Regions from separate parts of the Streptomyces sp. SS8 genome, predicted to be linked through region 1. Evidence: riboswitches for the same ligand, from Rfam matches in the RefSeq annotation. Region 1 holds a riboswitch; the other holds the start of a gene.
The links. Region 1 has a riboswitch for thiamine pyrophosphate ahead of thiO (glycine oxidase ThiO). Riboswitches for the same ligand answer to the same signal wherever they lie in the genome.

Region 1 (3,394 bases):
AAGTTGTGCGGGTTGCGGATGCCCAGGCCCGAGCCGATGGGCGAGCCCAGCGGCATGATCGCCGCGCAGCCCACGTCCTCCAGCCGCCGTGCCAGCACCGGATCGTCACTGGTGTACGGCAGGACGGTGAAGCCGTCGTCGACCAGCGTCTCGGCGGCCTCCAGCAGCTCCACCGGGTCGGGCAGCAGGGTGCGCTCGTCGGCGACGACCTCCAGCTTGATCCAGTCGGTGCCCAGCGCCTCGCGGGCCAGCCGGGCGGTGAGCACGGCCTCCCCGGCGGTGAAGCAGCCGGCGGTGTTGGGCAGTACGCGGATGCCGTTGCGCTTCAGCACCGACAGCACCGAGCCGGAGACGGTCGGGTCCAGGCGCCGCATGGCGACGGTGGTCAGCTCGGTGCCCGAGGCCAGCAGCGCCCGCTCCAGCACCTCCAGGCTGGGCGCGCCGCCCGTGCCCATGATGAGGCGGGAGGTGAAGGCGGTGCCGCCGATGGTGAGGGTGTCGTCAGCCATGGCCGCCGTCAGCCCCCCTGCACCGCGGTCAGGACCTCGACCCGGTCGCCGTCGCACAGCTTCGTCGCCGGCCACTGGCCGCGCGGCACGACACTCTCGTTGACGGCCGCGGCGACGCCGGCCGGGGCGGTGGTCAGGGACGCCACGACCGCGTCGAGGGCGAGGCCGGCCGCGATCTCGCGCGGCTCGCCGTTGACATGGACGGTGACGGTTGCGGCGGTACGGGCCGTGCCGGTGTTCACAGAGGACTCTCCTGAAGCGTGCGGTCGAAGCGCCGGGGGGTGAACGGGCGTGCCTCCTCGGGGAGTTCGCCGGTGGTCAGGACCTGGGCCAGGGCGTCGCCGGTGACCGGGGCGAGCAGCACCCCGTTGCGGTGGTGACCGGTGGCCAGATGCAGGCCGGGCAGGGCGGTCGGGCCGAGCAGCGGGGCGTTGTCGGGGGAGCCGGGGCGCAGGCCCGCGCGGGTCTCCACCAGCGGCAGCTCGGTGATGCCGGGCACCAGCTCGTGCGCGTCGCGCAGCAGCTCGTAGACGCCGCCGGCCGTCACGGTGGTGTCCCAGCCCTGCTCCTCGCTGGTCGCGCCCAGCACCAGCTCGCCGTCGGCCCGCGGCACCAGATAGACATGGCCGCCGCGCACCAGGGCCCGCACGGTGCGCGAGAGGAACGGGGCGTACGCGCGGGGGATCCGCAGCCGCAGGATCTGGCCCTTGACCGGGCGCACCGGCGGCAGGACCTCCTCGGGCACCCCCGCCAGCCGGCCGCTGTCGCTGCCGGCCGCCAGCACCACCAGATCGGCCCCGACCGCGGTGCCGTCGGCCAGCTCCGCCCCGGCCGCCCGGTCGCCGGACAGGGACAGCCGTCCGGCCCGCTGCCGCACGAAGCGGACCCCGGCCCGCTCGCAGGCGGCCAGCAGGGCGGCCGTCAGCCGGCGCGGATCGGTCTGGTGGTCGCCGTCCACGCGCAGTCCGCCGCGCACCCCCGGGGCGAGCATCGGCTCCAGACGGCGGCACTCGCGGCCGGTCAACCATGCCGACTCCAGCCCGCAGCGCCGGTGCAGCGCGTGCAGTTCCCGCAGATGGGCCCGGTCGTCGGCGTCCAGCGCGACGGCCAGTGTGCCGCAGGCGCGGTAGCCGGTCCCCAGGCCCGACGTCTCCTCCAGCTCGGCCGTGAAGTCCGGATAGCGGCGCGCCGAGGCCAGGTTGAGGGCGAGCAGGGACTCCTCGCCGTAGTGCAGCTCGGTGACGGCCGCCAGCATCCCGGCCGCCACCTCGGCGGCGCCGCCGCCCGGCGCCGGGTCGACGACCGTGACCCGCGCCCCCCGCTGCGCGGTCCGCCAGGCCGTGACCAGCCCGATGACGCCACCGCCGATGATCAGCACGTGCATGGGTGCGGTGCTCCTCCCTTCGCCGGAATGACCCGGATCAGGTTCGTACGGTCGGAGGCCGCGCAAGCCTCCCTCTCAGCCCGGTGCGCCGGGCTCCCGCGCTTCGTCGTTCGCCGGTTCGCCCCGGGGGCCTCCCGCCCCCGGACGCCGACCACCCTATCCGCGCGCCCGCCGGGGCTGAAGGGGAGCCGGGCCCCGGTCCCCCTTCGGCCCCGGCGGCTGTGGCGGGGCTCTCACCGGACCCCGCCGCCGGGCCGCCCGGCGGCGGGGTCCGACCTCCTACAGTGATCGCGTGAGCGTGCGAACCGAGCAGCAGAGCAGGCAGCGGGTCCTCGTCGTCGGCGCCGGGATGGCCGGGGTGCAGACCGCCGTACAGCTGCGTGAGCAGGGCTGGCCGGGGCGGATCGCCCTGGTCGGCGCCGAGCCCCACCGGCCGTACGACCGGCCGCCGCTGTCCAAGGCGGTGCTGCTGGGCAGGGCACCCGGGTCCGCCTTCGACGTCGACTTCGGGGCCCTGGAGGTGGACCTGCGCCTGGGCACGGCCGCCACCGGGCTGCGCACCGGCGACCGGGAGGCGGACACGGACGCCGGAGCGCTGCCCTACGACCATCTGGTCCTCGCCACCGGCGCCGGGCCGATCCCCCTGCCCGGCGCCGGGGGTGTCCCCGGGGTGTACCTGCTGCGCACCCTCGACGACGCCGAGCGGCTGCGGCCGGTGCTCGCCGGGCGCCGGGAGGTGGTGGTCGTCGGAGCGGGCTGGATCGGCGCCGAGTTCGCCACCGCGGCCCGCGAGGCCGGCTGCCGGGTGACGGTGGTGGAGGCCGCGGACCAGCCGCTGGCCGGGGCGCTGCCGCCGTCCGTCGCTGCCCGGATGCGCGCCTGGTACGAGGAGGCGGGCGCCGAGCTGCGCACCGGGTGCGCCGTCACGGGCGTCGCCGCGGCCGGCACACCGGACGACCCGGTGTGTGAGGTGGAGCTGTCCGACGGCTCGGTGCTGACCGCGGGCGCGGTCGTCACCGGGATCGGCGCGCGCCCGGCCACCGGCTGGCTGGCGGGCTCCGGCGTGGCCCTGGGCGAGGACGGCTCGGTCCTGGCCGACGAGTACCTGCGCGCCTCCGTCCCCGGCGTCCACGCCGTGGGGGACTGCGCCTCCTACCCGTCGGCCCGCTACGGCCGCCGGCTGCTGGTCCACCACTGGGACAACGCGCTCCAGGGGCCGCGCACGGTCGCCTCGGTCCTGGTCGCCGGAGAGGCCGAGACGCCGGTGTACGACCCGGTGCCGTACTTCTGGTCCGAGCAGTTCGGCCGCTTCGTCCAGTACGCGGGCCACCACACCGGTGACGACGAGATGCTGTGGCGCGGCGATCCGGCGGACGCCGCCTGGTCGGTGTGCTGGCTGCGCGACGGTGTGCTGCGCGCCCTGCTGGCCGTGGGCCGCCCGCGCGACCTGACCCAGGGGCGGAAGCTGATCGAGCGCGGCACGGCCCTGGATCCGCTGCGG
Region 2 (3,394 bases), on a different contig from region 1:
CTGCTGCCCGGCCACGGCGGCATCATGGACCGCCTGGACTCCCTGCTGCCCACCGCCCCCGTGGTCTGGCTGCTGCTGACCGTCTTCGTCGGCGCGGGCTGACGGAGGCCGGGTGGTTACGCGCTCCGGCGCGGCGGCGTTCGCTCCGGCCCGGAGGCAGGCCCCGCGACGGCCGCGGCCCGGGGTGCCGGAGTTGATCTGCGACACTGGAGGGGTTATGCCTGCACCCGGAGAACTCACCTTTGTCGCGCCGCGCGGGGCCGCCAGGCCGCCGCGGCACCTCGCCGACCTCGCCCCGGCCGAGCGGCGCGAGGCCGTCGCCGCGATCGGCGAGAAGCCGTTCCGCGCCCAGCAACTGTCGCGGCACTACTTCGCCCGGTACGCCACCGACCCCGCCGCCTGGACCGACATCCCGGCCGCCGTGCGCGAGAGGTTGGCGGGCGAGCTGCTGCCCGAGCTGATGACCGTGGTGCGGCACGTCAGCTGCGACGACGACACCACTCGTAAGACGCTGTGGCGGCTGCACGACGGGACGCTGGTGGAGTCGGTGCTGATGCGCTACCCGGACCGGGTCACCATGTGCGTCAGCTCCCAGGCCGGCTGCGGGATGAACTGCCCCTTCTGCGCCACCGGCCAGGCCGGGCTGGACCGCAACCTGTCCACCGCCGAGATCGTCCACCAGATCGTCGAGGGCATGCGCGCCCTGCGCGACGGCGAGGTGCCCGGGGGCCCCGCGCGGCTGTCGAACATCGTCTTCATGGGCATGGGCGAGCCGCTGGCCAACTACAAGAGGGTCATCGGCGCCATCCGCCGGCTGACCGACCCCGAGCCCGACGGCCTGGGCCTGTCCCAGCGCGGCATCACCGTCTCCACCGTCGGACTGGTGCCGGCGATCCACCGCTTGTCCGACGAGGGGCTCAAGTGCCGGCTGGCGGTCTCCCTGCACGCGCCCGACGACGAGCTGCGCGACACCCTGGTGCCGGTCAACACCCGCTGGAAGGTCCGCGAGGTCCTCGACGCGGCCTGGGAGTACGCCGAGAAGTCCGGCCGCCGCGTCTCCATCGAGTACGCCCTCATCCGGGACATCAACGACCAGGCGTGGCGCGCCGACCTGCTGGGCCGGCTGCTGGCGGGCAAGCGGGCGCACGTCAACCTCATCCCCCTCAACCCCACGCCCGGCTCCAAGTGGACCGCGTCCCGGCCCGAGGACGAGCGCGCGTTCGTCGCCGGACTGGAGGCGCACGGCGTGCCGGTGACCGTCCGCGACACCCGCGGGCAGGAGATCGACGGCGCCTGCGGCCAGCTCGCCGCCACCGAGCGCTGAGGACCGGCCCGCCACTGGTACGGTGGCGGGGACCTCGGCGGTCGCACACAGTAGCGAAACGCCAGTAGCGAACACAGGCATCGAAACAGCGAACCGACAGGGGAGCGCGTACAGCGCTGAGAGTGCGGTGTCGCCGGAGCAGCCGAGAGGCCGCCCGGGGAGCCGCAGACCCTCGGACCTGATCCGGTTAGTACCGGCGTAGGGAGTCAGAAGAAAGTGCACACCAAGCTCCGCCGCGCCCTGGGCGCGGCCGTCCTCGGCACGCTCACCCTCTCCGCCCTCACCGCGTGCGGCGGCTCGCAGTCCTCCGGGGACGGCGGGGGGAAGGACGGGAAGGACGAGACGGTCACCCTGGTCGCCCACGACTCCTTCGCGGCCTCCGACGCCGTGCTGGAGGAGTTCACCGAGAAGACCGGCTACAAGGTGAAGGTGCTGCGCGGCGGCGACGCCGGCTCCTCCCTCAACCAGGCGATCCTGTCCAAGGACAACCCGCAGGGCGACGTCCTCTTCGGCGTGGACAACACCCTGCTCTCCCGCGCCCTGGACAACGGCCTGTTCACGCCGTACGAGGCGGAGGGCCTGGCGAAGATACCCGCGCGGTACCAGCTCGACGCACAGGAGCACCGCGTCACTCCCGTCGACTCCGGCGACGTCTGCGTCAACTACGACCGCGCCTACTTCGAGGAGCGCGGCATCGCCCCGCCCAGCACCCTCGACGACCTCGCCGAGCCCGCCTACAAGGACCTGCTGGTCACCGAGAACGCCGCCACCTCCTCGCCCGGCCTGGGCTTCCTGCTGGCCACCGTCGCCGAGTACGGCGAGGGGTGGCAGGAGTACTGGAAGAAGCTGAAGGCCAACGGCGTCGAGGTCGTCGACGGCTGGGAGCAGGCGTACTACGACCGCTTCTCCGGCTCCTCCGGCGGCAAGGGCAAGGGCGACCGGCCGCTGGTCGTCTCCTACGCCTCCAGCCCGCCCGCCGAGGTCCTGGGCGCCGACCCCGCGCCCGAGCAGGCCCCCACCGGGGTGGCCACCGGCACCTGCTTCCGTCAGATCGAGTTCGCCGGACTGCTCAAGGGCGCGGACAACCCCGCCGGCGGCAAGGCGCTGCTGGACTTCATGACCGGCCGGTCCTTCCAGGAGGACCTGCCGCTGCAGATGTTCGTCAACCCCGTGCGCGAGGACGCGAAGCTGCCCGAGGTCTTCACCCGCTACGGCGAGACGATCGATGAGCCCCGCACCATGGCGCCCGAGAAGATCGCCGAGAACCGCGAGGCGTGGGTCAAGGCGTGGACCTCGGCCGTCGTGAGGTGAGGACGGGCATACGCGCGGGGACGGCGGCGCGCCTCGCGCCGGCGGCGGTGCCGGCCGTCTTCCTCGCGCTGTTCTTCGCCTATCCCGTCGCCGCCATCACCGCCCGCGGGCTGTACGACGGCGGGCGGTGGCGTCCGGACCGTATCGCCGCCGTCCTCACCGATCCCGACATCACCGGCGTGGTGTGGTTCACGCTGTGGCAGGCGGCGGCCTCCACCGTGCTCACCCTGCTGCTGGCGCTGCCCGGCGCGTATGTGCTCGCGCGCCTGGACTTCCCCGGCAGGCGGGTGCTGCGGGCGGCGGTCACCGTACCGTTCGTGCTGCCCACCGTCGTCGTCGGCTCCGCCTTCCTGGCCCTGCTCGGCCGCGGTGGTCTGCTGGACCAGTGGTGGGGGGTGCGGCTGGACACCGGCGTCACCGCCATCCTGCTGGCCCACGTCTTCTTCAACTACGCGGTGGTCGTCCGGATCGTCGGCGGCCTGTGGGCGCAGCTCGACCCCCGCCAGGAGGAGGCCGCGCGGGTGCTCGGCGCGAGCCGGTGGACCGCCTGGCGCACCGTGACCCTTCCCGCGCTCCTCCCGTCGGTGGCCGCCGCCGCACTGATGGTCTTCCTGTTCACCTTCACCTCCTTCGGCGTCGTCCAGATCCTCGGCGGCCCCCGCTACGCCACCCTGGAGGTGGAGATCTACCGGCAGACCGCCCAGCTGCTGGACCTGCCCACCGCCGCGGTCCTGACACTGCTGCAGTTCGCCGCGGTCG

Region 2: another riboswitch for thiamine pyrophosphate. It lies ahead of ACW69E_RS17720 (thiamine ABC transporter substrate-binding protein); the one in region 1 lies ahead of thiO (glycine oxidase ThiO).

Annotation. Positions count from the first base shown of each region.
Region 1 covers NZ_JBSVCZ010000052.1:603-3,996, reverse strand. Annotated here, with positions in the region: gene ACW69E_RS27615 (thiazole synthase) at 1-509, opposite strand, end outside; gene thiS (sulfur carrier protein ThiS) at 518-751, opposite strand; gene thiO (glycine oxidase ThiO) at 748-1,893, opposite strand; TPP riboswitch at 1,891-2,003, opposite strand; gene ACW69E_RS27600 (NAD(P)/FAD-dependent oxidoreductase) at 2,186-3,394, shown strand, end outside.
Region 2 covers NZ_JBSVCZ010000017.1:88,913-92,306, reverse strand. Annotated here, with positions in the region: gene ACW69E_RS17730 (phosphatidate cytidylyltransferase) at 1-102, shown strand, start outside; gene rlmN (23S rRNA (adenine(2503)-C(2))-methyltransferase RlmN) at 218-1,324, shown strand; TPP riboswitch at 1,413-1,546, shown strand; gene ACW69E_RS17720 (thiamine ABC transporter substrate-binding protein) at 1,541-2,635, shown strand; gene ACW69E_RS17715 (ABC transporter permease) at 2,611-3,394, shown strand, end outside.